Regions from separate parts of the Mesorhizobium sp. M2C.T.Ca.TU.002.02.1.1 genome, predicted to be linked through region 1. Evidence: predicted binding sites of a transcription regulator. Region 1 holds the regulator's gene; the other holds the start of a gene.

Region 1 (9,780 bases):
ATGCCCGGCATGACCGGCGCCGAGATGGCCCGCATCGTGCGCAACACGGCGGGCCTGGCGCATACGCCCATCATCATGCTGACCTCTGTCGACCAGTCGCTTGCCAACACGACCTATCGCGACCTCGGCATCGATGCGCAGCTTATCAAGCCGGCGCGTTCCTCCATCCTCCTGGAAACGCTGGTCGCGACCATCCAGCGCCATCGTCATAGCAGCGCCGCGACGCAACCCGCCGTCGGCAGCAGCCCCCCGCAAGCCGCGCCGGCACAGGCAGCGGCGTCGGAGCGCGCCATGCTGCAGCCGCCGCCGGTGCGGGCGCGTCCACGCCCAACCGACGCGGAGCGCGGGCTCGACATCCTCGTCGCCGAGGACAATGAGGTGAACCAGCTGGTGTTCACCCAGATCCTCGGCGAGACCGGCTACCGCTTCGAGATCGTCGGCAACGGCCGCAAGGCGCTCGAGGCTTTCGGCAAGCTCAATCCGCGCATGATCCTGATGGATGTGTCGATGCCGGAAATGAACGGGCTGGAGGCGACCGGCGCCATCCGCCGGCTCGAGGAGGATATGGGCACGCATGTGCCGATCGTCGGCGTGACCGCGCATGCGCTGAAGGGCGACCGCGAACGCTGTCTGGAAGCCGGCATGGACGATTACCTGCCGAAGCCGATCAGTCCGCGGGCGCTGCTCGAAAAGCTCGATCGCTGGCTGGGCTCGGACGTCGAGACCCGGCGCAACGCCGGTTAAAACGAATTTGGCGGGCAGGACTGCGGCAAGAGACTGACGCATGCGTATGGTGCGATCGCACCATACCAAAGCAAAAACCAAGCTCGGACAATGTGGCTGTTGATTCCGCTCTTCGGTTACGGGCGGGAGCAGCGACCGCCAACAAGGAACAGCGTCGACTCTACCCCAACGGACCTGTTTTCGGCGATGGCCACGCCATGATCCGCTCTGGCATTCAGGCAACGCGCTCTCGTCCGGATTTTATTTCCCGGCGGCCATGGTCATGGCCGCCGGGATAAATTTTGCTTCAAAAGCCAGACAAGTTGCTGATTTCCGCGGCAAACTCCGGCCGGTCCTTCGGGGCCGGCGCGGGCCTCTCCAGGCAGCCCCTTTTCAGGCGTTACCGGGCTGACACGAAACTGTCATGCGACTGTAATAATCGAGGGCTATTGCGCTCACCGGGCGCCGATAGAACGGGTGCCGAAAGACCATCTTCCGAACAGGAGCAGGCCACATGAGACATTTCATCCGCTCGGCGGCCGTTGCGATTGCAATGGCTGCGGCATCAACCCTTAGCATGGCCGCCGCGATGGCTGCCGACATCTCCGGCGCCGGCGCCACCTTCCCCTATCCGATCTATGCGAAGTGGGCCGACGCCTACAAGAAGGAGACCGGCATCGGTCTCAACTATCAGTCGATCGGCTCCGGCGGCGGCATCAAGCAGATCAAGGCCAAGACCGTGACCTTCGGCGCTTCCGACGCGCCGCTGAAGGGCGAGGATCTCGACTCCACCGGGCTCGCGCAGTTCCCGATGGTGATGGGCGGCATCGTTCCGGTCGTCAACCTCGAAGGCGTCAAGCCGGGCGAACTGGTGCTCGACGGTCCGACGCTGGCCGACATCTTCGCCGGCAAGATCACCAACTGGAACGACGAAGCGATCAAGAAGCTCAACCCCGACGTCAAGCTGCCCGACCAGGCGATCGCCGTCGTCCACCGTTCGGACGGCTCGGGCACCACGTTCAACTTCAGCTACTACCTGGCCGACGTCAGCGCCGACTGGAAGTCGAAGGTCGGTGTCAACACCGCGCTCGAATGGCCGGTTGGCATCGGCGCCAAGGGCAATGAAGGCGTCGCCAACAACGTCTCGCAGACCGGTGGCGCGATCGGCTATGTCGAATATGCCTATGCCAAGCAGAACAAGCTCACCTATGCCGACATGGTGAACAAGGACGGCAAGAAGGTCGAGCCGACCGCCGCTGCCTTCTCGGCCGCCGCGGCCAATGCCGACTGGAGCTCGCAGCCGGGCTACGGCGTCATCCTGGCCAACCAGCCGGGCGCCGAATCCTGGCCGATGACGTCGGCCACCTGGATCCTCGTCTACAAGAAGCCCGACGATGCCGCGGCCACGACCGAAGCGCTCAAATTCTTCGCCTGGTCGTACGCCAAGGGCGACGAGCTGGCCGCCGGCCTGGACTACGTCCCGATGCCCGACGCCGTCGTGAAGAGCGTCGAGGAAATGTGGGGCAAGGACATCGTCGACGCGAGCGGCAAGCCGCTCTATTCCGGCATGTAATTCCCGCGGAACAAGGGAAGGGCGCCTCCGGCGCCCTCCTGTCTCTTTCGAAATGCGAGGGGCTCAATGACAGCCGTTTCCGAAGCTGCGACATCATCCGCTATGCGGACCAGGGAAGCGACGGTGCGCCGCTTCGCCGTCACCGACATGGTCTTCCGGACGGCCACGCGTCTTTCCGCCATCCTCGTGCTGGTTCTCCTCGGCGGCGTCGCGATCTCGCTGGTCGCCGGCTCGTGGCAGGCGCTGTCGAAATTCGGCTTCTCCTTCCTGACCACCGAATCCTGGAACCCGGTCACCGAGAATTTCGGCGCGCTCGCGCCCATCTACGGCACCATCGTCACCTCGGCCATCGCCATCCTCATCGCCGTGCCGATCGGCATCGGCATCGCCGTCTTCCTGACCGAGCTTTGCCCGCGCCCGCTCCGCCGCCCGATCGGCATCGCGGTCGAGCTGCTCGCCGGCATTCCCTCGATCATCTACGGCATCTGGGGCCTGTTCGTCTTCGCGCCGTTCCTGCAGACGACGGTGCAGCCCTTCATCATCGGTCTTTTCCACGGCATACCGGGGCTCTCCAGCCTGTTTGCCGGTCCGCCCTACGGCATCGGCCTGCTGACCTCGTCGCTGATCCTCGCCATCATGGTGCTGCCCTTCATCACCTCGATCACCAAGGACGTGTTCGACACGGTGCCGGCGGTGCTGAAGGAATCGGCCTACGGCATCGGCTGCACGACCTGGGAAGTGACCCGGCGCGTCGTCATCCCCTACACCCGCGTCGGCATCATGGGCGGCGTCATGCTCGGCCTCGGCCGCGCGCTTGGGGAGACGATGGCCGTCACCTTCGTCATCGGCAACGCGCACCGCATCAGCGCCTCGCTGTTCGCGCCGGGCACGACGATCTCGGCGACCATCGCCAACGAATTCACCGAAGCCGATGGCGATCTCTATACATCCTCGCTGGTGTCGCTCGGCCTGATCCTGTTCATCATCACCTTCGTCATCCTCGCGCTCGCACGCTACATGCTGTTGCGCATCGATAGCCGCACGGGAGCCTGACCGATGTCGACTGCCCAATCGCTTCACCAAAGCCGCAAGCGCAAGAATGCCGTGATGATGGCGCTGTGCGTCATCGCGGCCGGCATCGGCCTGGCATGGCTGGCGCTGATCCTCGGCGCCCTGCTCTACAAGGGGCTCTCCGGGGTGAACCTGGCCGTGTTCACTGAAATGACGCCGCCGCCCGGCGATGCCGGCGGCCTGCTCAACGCCATCTACGGCAGCATCGTGATGACCGTCATCGGCATTATCGTCGGCACGCCGATCGGCGTGCTGGCCGGCACCTACATGGCCGAGTACGGACGCTTCTCGAGGCTCACCACCGTGGTGCGCTTCATCAACGACATCCTGTTGTCGGCGCCTTCGATCATCATCGGCCTGTTCGTCTACGAGCTGATGGTGCGGCCGATGGGACACTTCTCCGCGATTGCCGGCGCCGTCGCGCTGTCGATCCTGGTGATCCCCGTCGTGGTGCGCACCACCGAGGACATGCTGAACCTCGTGCCCAACGCGCTGCGCGAAGCGGGTACGGCAATCGGCGCGCCGCGCTGGGTGGTGATCCGCTCCGTCGCCTACCGCGCGGCGCTCTCCGGCATCGTCACGGGCATCCTTTTGGCAATCGCGCGCATCTCCGGCGAGACGGCGCCGCTTCTCTTCACCGCGCTCAACAACCAGTTTTGGTCGAGCAATCTCAATGCCCCGATGGCCAGCCTGCCGGTGACCATCTTCCAGTTTGCTCTCAGCCCTTACGAGGAGTGGCAGCAGCTGGCCTGGACGGGCGCACTCATAATCACCCTGACGGTTCTCGGGCTGAGCATCTTCGCCCGCAGCCTGACCGGACGCAGAGAGGACAGATGAAACCGATGTTGTCCACCGACCTGAACGTAGCCGAGACGACCGTCGAGAAGGCCAAGATCGAGGTCAAGAACCTCAACTTCTACTATGGCCAGTCGAAGGCGCTGAAGGACATCAACCTGTCCCTGCCCGAGCGCAGCGTGACGGCCTTCATCGGCCCGTCGGGCTGCGGAAAGTCGACGCTGCTGCGCGTGCTCAACCGCATCTACGAGCTCTATCCGAAGCAGAGCGCTGAGGGCCAGGTGCTGCTCGACGGCAAGAACATCCTCGACCGCTCGCAGGACCTCAACCTGCTCAGGACCAAGATCGGCATGGTGTTCCAGAAGCCGACGCCGTTCCCTATGTCGATCTATGAAAACATCGCCTTCGGCGTCAGGCTCTACGAGAAGATCAGCAAGGCCGAGATGGACAGCCGCGTCGAGCAGGCGCTGAAGCGCGCCGCGCTGTGGAGCGAAGTCAAGGACAAGCTCAACGCCAGCGGGCTCAGCCTTTCGGGCGGCCAGCAGCAGCGCCTGTGCATCGCCCGCACCGTGGCGGTCAAGCCCGAGGTCATCCTGCTCGACGAGCCGGCCTCGGCGCTCGATCCGCTGTCGACGGCCAAGATCGAGGAGCTGATCGACGAATTGCAGGCCGACTATACGATCGTCATCGTCACCCACAACATGCAGCAGGCGGCGCGCGTCTCGCGGCAGACGGCGTTCATGTACCTGGGCGAGCTGGTGGAGTTCGACCGGACCGAGAAGATCTTCACCTCGCCCCGCGAGAAGCGCACCCAGGACTACATCACCGGCCGCTTCGGCTGAAGACATACGAGGACATCATCATGGCCGAACATACCGTCGCCTCCTTCGACGAGGATCTGAGGCAGATCAGCCGGCTCATCAACGACATGGGTGACCTTGCCGCCTCGATGGTCGGCGCCTCGACCAGGGCGCTGCTCGAGACCGACAATGCGCTGGCGCAGCGCGTCGTCTCCGACGACGCCATCATGGACGCAAGGCAGCGCGAGCTCGACGACCGCGCCATCACGCTGATCGCCAAGCGCCAGCCGATGGCCGACGACCTGCGCAGCGTGGTCGGAGCGATCCGCATGGCGGGCGACCTCGAGCGCATCGGCGATCTCGCCAAGAACATCGCCAAGCGCGTCGGCTCGGTCGGCGTCAGCGCCGCGCCGCGCGACCTCACGCATTCGATCGATTCCATGGCGCAGATGGTGTTGATCCAGGTCCAGGGCGTGATCCAGGAATATACGGTGGGCGACGCCACGGCGCTGGCCAAGCTTCGCAACGACGACGAACGCATCGACGTCAAATACACATCCGTCTTCCGCGAGCTGTTGACCTATATGATGGAAGATCCGCGCAACATCACCGCTTGCACGCATCTTCTGTTCTGCGCCAAGAACCTCGAGCGCATCGGCGACCATGTGACCAACATCGCCGAGAACGCCTACTATGTGTTGACCGGCACGCAATTGCCCGCCAACCGTCCGAAGCAGGACGAGACGGCAATGTCGGCGCCGGCGGCCTGACGGAAAAGGTTACCCCGATGATCGCGCCACGCATCATGGTGGTGGAGGACGAGGAGCCGCTGGGGGTGCTGCTCCGCTACAATCTCGAATCCGAGGGTTACCAGGTCGAAGTGGTGACCCGCGGCGACGAGGCCGAAATCCGCCTTCAGGAAAACGTTCCCGACCTGCTCGTGCTCGACTGGATGGTGCCGGCGGTGTCCGGCATCGAGCTTTGCCGGCGTCTCAGGATGCGGCCCGAGACCGAGCGGCTGCCGATCATCATGCTGACGGCGCGCGGCGAGGAAAGCGACCGCGTGCGCGGCCTTTCGACCGGCGCCGACGACTATCTGGTCAAGCCGTTCTCGACGCCGGAGTTCATGGCCCGCGTCAAGGCGCTGCTGCGCCGCGCCAAGCCGGAGGTGCTGTCCAGCGTGCTCAAGGTCGGTGACATCGTGCTCGACCGCGAATCGCATCGCGTCTACCGCAAGAAGAGCGAGATCAGGCTCGGCCCGACCGAGTTCCGGCTGCTCGAATTCATGATGCGCCACCCCGGCCGCGTGTTCTCGCGCAGCCAGCTGCTCGACAATGTCTGGGGCGAGACGATCTATATCGACGAGCGCACCGTGGACGTCCATGTCGGCCGCCTGCGCAAGGCCGTCAACAACGGCCGCATGCCGGATGTCATCCGCACCATCCGCGGCGCGGGCTACGCGATCCGGGAAGACTAGTCCCAGGGGGCAGGTGTCCTGACGGGCAGGCACTTCTCGCACCCACGCTTGTGGGTAGCCGAGACGCTCGTGCTTCGTCATCCACGGGCGGAGCAAGGAGCGCAGCGACGCAGCGCAGACCCGAGGATCCATTCCGTGGCTTTGAGGCGCCACCACGGTGCAGAATTCTGCTCCGCTGCGCCCTACGTCCGAGGTAACGGAATGGATCCCAGGGTCTTCGCGACGGAGCTTCGCTCCTGCTCCGCCCTGGAATGACGAAGCTTCGGGGCCTTCGCTGATCTCCGGTGACTGGCGAGACACCCGGAACTGTCACTTCAAAGCTGCCTACGCAACGTGCTTGCCCGCTCTTGCCTGAACTCCCGGCGCGAAAATCTCCTGATCGACGAAGGTCAGCGCGCGCATGGCGCAGCCTTCGCGGATCAGCGGCAGCTCGTTCGGCTCGGTGTCGAAGGAGATCGATTCCGAGTGCTGGCCGCCGGCGGTCTGGGCAATCGCCTTCCTCAGCGCCGGCTCGATCAGGTCGAAGGCGGCCGCGCTGACGCCGACCATGGCGACGGGCGCCGGATCGATGAGTGCGAACAGGCTGCCGAGGCCGAAGCCCAGCGCCTCGCCGGCCCGGCGATAGGCCTCGCGCTCGGGGCCGTCCTTCTCGCGCGCCTTTGCCGCCAGCGCTCGCATGTCGGCGTCGCCGACGTCCGTCGGCGCGGCATCCTCGCTTACGCCCATGGCGCTGCGCCAGATGGCGTAGTTGCCGGCATAGGCCTCCACGCAGCCGCGCCGGCCGCAGCGGCAAAGCGCGCCGCCCGGACGGTGGATCATGTGCCCGAACTCACCGCCGGAGGAATGTGTGCCGGTGAACAACTGGCCCTTCAGCACCAGGCCCATGCCGATGCCGTGCGACAACAGGATGGCGATGAAATTGTCGCGATAGCGGTTGGGGTCACGCCACTGCAGCGCCACCGCCATCATGTTGCAGTCGTTCTCCATGGTGGCTGGAATGCCGAATTCCCTCTCGAGGATGTCGGCAAAAGGAATGTCGGTCAGCGGCGTGATCGGCGACCACAGCATGGCGCGCGCGTGGGAATCGGTTATGCCCTGGATACCCATGGCGATGCGGGCGACGCTGCCGACGTCGAGGTCGGGATCCTGCAGCCGACGCCGGACGATCGCCATGCATTCGCCGATCAGTTCTTCACGCGGCATGACAAGGGTGTCCAGGCGCTGCTGCTCCTCGGCAATCACCTGGCCGGCATAGTCGATGACGGCGACCGACAGGAAATTCAGCGACAACACCACAGTCAGCACCGCGGCGGCTTCGGGGTTGAGCGCCAGGCCGATCTGCGGCCGGCCGCGTTTCAACGCCGTCGGCTCGCTGGCCTTGCTTTCGGTGAGAATGCCTTCCTGGATCAGATCGGCGGAAATCGCCGAAATGGTCGAGTGGCTGAGCCCGGTGGTGGCTGCGATCTCCGTCCGCGATGGCTGACCGGCGCGGCGCACGGCCGAAATCACCATGGCGCGGTTGCGCCGGCGCAGATCGTCGTGGCGGATTCCGACCGACATTGGCTGAAGTATTTCCTCCTGGTCATCACGGCTTGATGATGCCATGGGCCGCCGGTGACATGCTAGGGATACTGGCAGAAGCAGCCGACGCTGTCATTATTTATTGCGGAGCTCGAAAAAAAGTTCGCGACACCTCAAAAACCATCAGAATCCGAGTTGACAGCGGCACAGCGTTGGATCAGTGTTTTTTCGAGGCTCGAAAAAAAGCCTCTGTGCCGGCCTTCGGGCCAGTCTGGGTCGCGCCATACAGGGCGCAGGGAGGATATCATGAAGAAATTCGCAGCCGCCATCCTGGCGGGCGTTGCCATGTCGCTGACGCTGGCGTCGGTCGCCGAGGCGAAGGACAAGGTGATCGGCGTCTCGTGGTCGAATTTCCAGGAAGAGCGCTGGAAGACCGACGAAGCGGCGATGAAGGCCGCCATCGAGGCTGCCGGCGACAAGTATATTTCGGCCGACGCGCAGTCCAATCCGGGCAAGCAGCTTACCGACGTCGAAAGCCTGATCTCGCAGGGCGCCAACGCGCTGATCATCCTTGCGCAGGACGCTTCGGCGATCGGTCCGGCGGTGCAGAAGGCGCTCGACGAAGGCATCCCGGTTGTCGGCTACGACCGCCTGATCGAGAACAAGGACGTGTTCTACCTGACCTTCGACAACAAGGAAGTCGGGCGCATGCAGGCCCGCGAGGTGTTCAAGGTGAAGCCCGAGGGCAACTACGTCTTCATCAAGGGCTCTGGCGCCGATCCGAACGCCGACTTCCTGTTCTCGGGCTCCATGGAAGTCCTGAAGGACGCGATCGACAGCGGCAAGATCAAGAATGTCGGCGAGGCCTATACCGACGGCTGGCTGCCCGCCAACGCGCAGAAGAACATGGAGCAGTTCCTGACCGCCAACGACAACAAGGTCGACGCGGTCGTCGCTGCCAATGACGGCACCGCCGGCGGCGTCGTCGCGGCGCTGACGGCGCAAGGCTTGGCCGGCACCGTTCCGGTCTCCGGCCAGGACGGCGACCACGCGGCGCTCAACCGCATCGCGCTCGGCACGCAGACCGTGTCGGTGTGGAAGGACGCGCGCGAGCTTGGCAAGAACGCCGCCGAGATCGCCTCGCAACTCGCCGGCGGCAAGAAGATGGGCGATATCGCCGGCGCCAAGGACTTCACGACGCCCGGCGGCAACGCCGTCAAGTCGCTGTTCCTGACCCCGATCGCGATCACCAAGGACAATCTCAACGTCGTCATCGACGCCGGCTGGATCAAGAAGGACGAAGTCTGCGCGGGCGTGCCCGCCGGCAGCGTCAAGGTCTGCAACTAAGTCTGCCGGCTCTCGATCAAAATCCCTGCGCCGCGGCAGGAGCGGTTCAATGAACCGCTCCTGTTCCTTGCCCGGACGGAAAACCGCTACGCACTTTTCCTGGAATTGCTTTGAAGCCGCGGCGTTTTCTCAAAAAGATTTGTGTTTCCGCCCCGCGCGGATAGTTCTTAGGCTCGATTTCGGCATCCGCGTCAGACGGCAAGCCGGCGGGAGGACATCATGACCGACACGACGTCTACCACACCGGCAGACACTGCGCGGGCATCCGAACTCGGCGCCGTTGCCCGGTTCCTGAAGGCGACCGAGCTCGACACCCGCATGCTCGGCATGATCGGCGCGCTGCTGCTGATCTGGGTCGGGCTGCATGTGATCTCCAGCCTGCGGCTTGGCGTCAACCCGCTCGACTTCGACAGCCGCACCTTCCTCACGCCGCGCAACCTCTGGAACCTGTCGGTGCAGACCTCGGCCGTGGC
Region 2 (4,768 bases), on a different contig from region 1:
CTCCGGGTCGAGATCCACCCTCACCGCATTGGTGAACACGCAGGTCGCCACCATGATGCCGGCGAAGGCGGTGAGGTTTACCAGCAGCGTCTCGTCATAGCGCGCCTTGAGCGCGGCCCAGGTTTCGTCCGGAACGGCGTTGGCATCGGCGGCGACCGCCTTGCCGAAGCCGATCAGCAGCGCCTCGTCCGCGGTCGGCGCTATCGCTTCGGGATCGAGTCCGCTGTCGATCAGGGCGCGGCGGAAGAAGGTCACGGGGATCTCGGCGCGCATCGTCTCGGCAATCGCCTTCGAGAACAGCCAGATGGCGCGGTCGCCGAGCATCGGCTTGAGCAGGTCGCGCAGCGTGAACCATTCGGCGTAGATGCGGTGGGCGGCGGGCGAATGAAGCAGGATGCGCTTCATGTTGGTCATGCGGCCGCGCAGCTTAAGCTCGCGGTCGTGCTCGGCACGGATCTCGTCGGAAGCGGTCGCGTAGTCGATCGGCGAAAGCTGCGCCATCGCGATCAGACCAGCGTAGCATGCAACGCCGGCGCGCCGCGTAGGGTGTTGGAGACGGTGCAGATATCCTCAGCATCGGCCAGGATGCGCTGCTTGGTAGCGGCATCGAGGTCGCCGGCGATCTCCAGTTTGATGGTGAACGTTTCGATGCGCGATGGCTCGTGCTTCGCCTTCTCGCCGGTGACATCCGCCCTTACCTCGCCAAGCCGGTCGGCGACGCCAAGGCGCGTTGCGGCGATGCGTGCGCTGAGCACCATGCAGGCGGCCAAAGAGGCATAGAGCAGGTCGAGCGGGCTGAAGCCCGGAGCGCTGACTTGCGTGACCACGTCGATGGCGCCGCCGGTCGGGGTGGTGATCACTGGCAGGCCGCCCGGCGGCAGGACGGCGAGCGCGCCAGTGTTGCGGGTCCTGATCTTCAGGTCTGCCATCGTGAAGTCTCCAATTTTGGAGACATTGATAGCGGAGGGGAATTCACTGAGGCAATCGTCGGCGCGGATCGTGGGCGATTGGCGTTTCCTCGCCCCCATGAAATGGGGGAGAGGTGGCTCGGCAAAGCCGAGACGGAGAGGGGGAGCGCCCTACGAAGGCCCCTCTCCGTCCGCTTTGCGGACACCTCTCCCCGCCTTTGGCGGGGCGAGGAACCCAAGTCCTGAAACGCTACTTCGTCAGGTCGAGCGCCGCGGTCAGATCGCCCATCGGCGGCTGGTCGTTGTTGCGCAGCGCCTTGTCGCGGGCGACGATGCCGGGCAGCACCGGCAGGTCGTAGCGGTTGGTGATGAAGCGCAGGATCGAGGTGGTGTCGTACTGGGTGTGGTCGACGATACCCATCTTGGCATAGGGCGAGATGATGAAGGCCGGGATGCGGTTGCCCGGGCCCCAGCGGTCGGCCTTAGGCGGCGCGACGTGGTCCCAGAAGCCGCCATTCTCGTCATAGGTGATGACGACCAGCATGTGAGCCCATTGCGGGCTCTTCTCCAGATGCGAAACGAGGTCGGCCAGGTGCTGGTCGCCGGAGGTCACATCGGCATAGCCGGCATGTTCGTTGAGGTTGCCCTGCGGCTTGTAGAAGGTGACGGCCGGCAGCTTGCCGTCGTCGATCGCCTTGATGAACTCGACGCCGTCGAGGCCGCCATCCTTGATGTGCTCGGCGCGCGCGGCCGTGCCCGGCGCATAGGCCGCGAAATAGTTGAAGGGCTGGTGGTGGAACTGGAAATTCGGCACCGGCGTCGCGTTCTTGCCGTCGAGCGCGGCCTGCCAGGCGCCCGAGTACCAGGCCCAGGAAATGCCCTTCAGCGACAACAGGTCACCGATGGTGATCTCGTGCTGCGGCGGCAGCGTGGTCGGCTGCGCCGGATCGGCCAGTGCCTTGTCGCCGCCCTCGGCCGGCTTGTTGGCGCTCGGCTGGTAAGGCGGCTGCATGGTGTTGACGGCGTAGAAGTCGGGCGTGATGGCGCCGTCATTGGCGAATTTCGGCACGCCGCCAAGTGCGGAGGCCGGTGAGTTGTCGGCCGGCTTCAGCGTCACGCCGTCCGGTTCGACGACGGCGATCTGGCCCTTCACCGGGCTGGTGTCGGCGTTCGGGTAATAAGGCGCGCAGGCGCAGGCGAGCATGAAGTGGTTGAGGAAGGAGCCGCCGAAGGCGCCCTGGAAGAAATTGTCCGCCAGCACGTATTTCTTGGCGATCGCCCACATCGGCAGGTTGGAGCCATCGTAATGGCCCATCACCAGCGAGCCGGAATCGGCCCAGGCGACGAACTTGTCGTTCTTGCCGCCGTCGATCTGCATCTGCCCCTGGTAGAAGCGGTGCCAGAGATCGTGCGTGACGACGTTGGTGCCCTCGTTGAAGCCTTTGGGATCGTCGATCGCGAATGTCGCGTTGGCGAGATGCGCGCTCTGCGCCTCCGTCACCGCCGGCGTGACGCCCTTGCCGGTCAGCCCGCCCCAAGCCGGCGGCAGTTCGGAAAGCGGCGTGCCGTCGCGGTCGAGCTGGCGCGCCTGGCCGGGCGACACGTTGGCCAGGCCGTTGGCGCCGGGGAAGCCGCCATAGAGGTTATCGAAGCTGCGGTTCTCGGCGTAGATGATGACGACGGTGTCGATCTTGTCATAGCCGGGAGGAGCCGCGCGAGCAGCGGCGGAGAGCGATGCCAGCGCCGTGGAGGCGAGGCAAAGGGAGAGAAAGGTTCGGGTCATCGGGAAATGCCTCGTGGCTTGGGAATGGCTGGAGGACGGCAATGCAGGGACGCAGCTGCATCAATGCCCAGCTACTTCGACGCCTTGTCACCCATGTGACAGTTCCGCAGCGCCCGAACACGGTTTCGTGAGCGGGGAAGCCAGTCATCAATCCGTTGCACTAGCCTCCTACTTCGCCAAAGGACCCAGGGATGTTGCCGAAGATGATGGGACGTTGGAGAAATCAGGCGATCGCCATTGGCGCGGCCGCGATGGTCGTCTTGACCGCGCCTGCCAACACCGCGCAGCCTTCCGGCGTCCATCCCGGCCCGATGTCACGCCAGGACGCCTTCGCCCGCGCCGAGGCGCTGACGGCGTTGGGGCGGCAGATGTTCTTCGATCCGTCGCTCTCGGCCTCGGGCAAGCAGGCCTGCTCGTCCTGCCATGATCCCAACCACGCCTTCGGACCGGCATCGGCGGCACCCGTCGAGATGGGCGGACCTAACCTCGACCGGCCCGGCATTCGCGCCGTGCCGTCGCTGCGCTACCTGCAGGCCGCGCCCGCCTTCACCGAGCATTTCTACGACTCCGAGGATGAAGGCGACGAGAGCGTCGACAACGGCCCGACCGGCGGCCTGACCTGGGACGGCCGTGCCGACAATGGCAAGGATCAGGCGAGGATCCCGCTGCTGTCGCCCTTCGAGATGGGCAACAAGGACGAGGGCGCCGTGGTCGCCAGTCTGCGCAAAGCGCCCTATGCCGATGCCTTCAAGGCTGCCTTCGGCGCCGATGTCTTCGAGCACCCTCAGGACGCCTTCGACGCCGCCGTGGAGGCGCTCGGCACCTTCGAGCAGAGCAGCACCGATTTCTATCCCTATTCCAGCCGTTACGACGCCTTCCTTGCCGGCAAGGCGCAGCTCTCGGCGCAGGAACGGCGCGGCCGCATGCTGTTCGAGGACGAGGCGAAGGGCAATTGCGCGAGCTGCCATTTGAGCGAGCCCGCCAATGACGGTGAGCCGCCGCAATTCACCGATTACGGCCTGATCGCGATCGCAGTGCCGCGCAATCCGGCGATCCCCGCCAATGCGGATCCTAATTATGTCGACCTTGGCCTGTGCGGTCCGCTGCGCACCGACTTCAAGGGGCGGACGGAATATTGTGGGCTGTTCAAGACGCCGACCTTGCGCAACGTGGCCTTGCGCAAAAGCTTCTTCCACAATGGCTACTTCCACACGCTGCGCGAGGCGGTCGCCTTCTACGCCAGCCGCGACAGCGATCCCGCGCGTTGGTATCCGAAGAAGGCCGATGGCATGGTCGACAAATTCGACGACCTGCCGAAAGCCTACTGGCCGAACCTCAACACCGACCCACCGTTCAACGGCAGGAAACCCGGCGACAAGCCGGCGCTGACCGACGCCGAGATCGACGACATCGTCGCCTTCCTCGGCACGCTGACCGACGCCGACCAGGCGGGGCAGTAGGGCCAATGGCTACGGAGATCGGTAGACGCACGGCCTGATTGCAGCCGAGGTCCGGATATCCACCATAAATGTGTGCCAATGTGAGCCACGTCATAGGAACGCCAAGTCGCGCCTGCTATGTTGCCCATCTCTTCACAGATGGAGTCTCCGATGAGGTTCGTCGCGGTGCAGGAGCCGCCCGGGAGCAGCTGGGCGGTGTTCGATGCGGGCAATGGGGCGCCGGCGGAATATGCCGGGCGGGTGCTTATCGGCCTGACATGGCGTGAGGCCCGCTGGTTCGTCGCCGCGGGCAATGACCATGCAGCCTGGCCGCGGCCCAGCCGGCCAGCCGGGCAACTGCGGCTCGTCAGCGGAGGCGGCTCGCAGCCGATCCGGGAAAGGCACGGCCAAACAGGCGGTTGAGAAGGCGCGCTGCCAGATTGATTCAAGGCAGCACGGCCGTGGTTGCACCCTCTGATTGCGCCGGCGCGTAGCGGCTCACCACCATGCCGCAGGCATAGGCCTTCGAGCCGAGAAGCTTCAGGCCTGAAAAACCACCCTGGTCGAAGATGCGGCGGCCGCTGCCCAGCACCGCCGGATTGATGAAGAGCTGGAATTCGTCGACCAGGCCCGCGGCG

What was found. Region 1 encodes PhoB, which activates phosphate uptake and scavenging genes when phosphate is short. Its sites were predicted from a motif close to TGTCATNNANCTGTCAT; they were not measured.
Region 2: a site for PhoB is predicted at 2,834-2,850, ahead of EOD07_RS19445 (acid phosphatase). Genes of this name have one in related genera too.

Annotation. Positions count from the first base shown of each region.
Region 1 covers NZ_RZTO01000113.1:309-10,088, reverse strand. The annotation lists partial or broken gene EOD07_RS08835 (response regulator) at 1-744, shown strand, start outside; gene pstS (phosphate ABC transporter substrate-binding protein PstS) at 1,238-2,296, shown strand; gene pstC (phosphate ABC transporter permease subunit PstC) at 2,363-3,349, shown strand; gene pstA (phosphate ABC transporter permease PstA) at 3,353-4,204, shown strand; gene pstB (phosphate ABC transporter ATP-binding protein PstB) at 4,201-5,004, shown strand; gene phoU (phosphate signaling complex protein PhoU) at 5,025-5,732, shown strand; gene phoB (phosphate regulon transcriptional regulator PhoB) at 5,750-6,439, shown strand; gene EOD07_RS08800 (ROK family protein) at 6,764-7,999, opposite strand; gene xylF (D-xylose ABC transporter substrate-binding protein) at 8,267-9,307, shown strand; partial or broken gene EOD07_RS08790 (sugar ABC transporter permease) at 9,527-9,780, shown strand, end outside.
Region 2 covers NZ_RZTO01000368.1:233-5,000, forward strand. The annotation lists gene EOD07_RS19435 (hypothetical protein) at 1-501, opposite strand, end outside; gene EOD07_RS19440 (OsmC family protein) at 507-929, opposite strand; gene EOD07_RS19445 (acid phosphatase) at 1,159-2,691, opposite strand; gene EOD07_RS19450 (cytochrome-c peroxidase) at 2,943-4,151, shown strand; gene EOD07_RS19455 (hypothetical protein) at 4,302-4,553, shown strand; gene EOD07_RS19460 (dihydrofolate reductase family protein) at 4,576-4,768, opposite strand, start outside.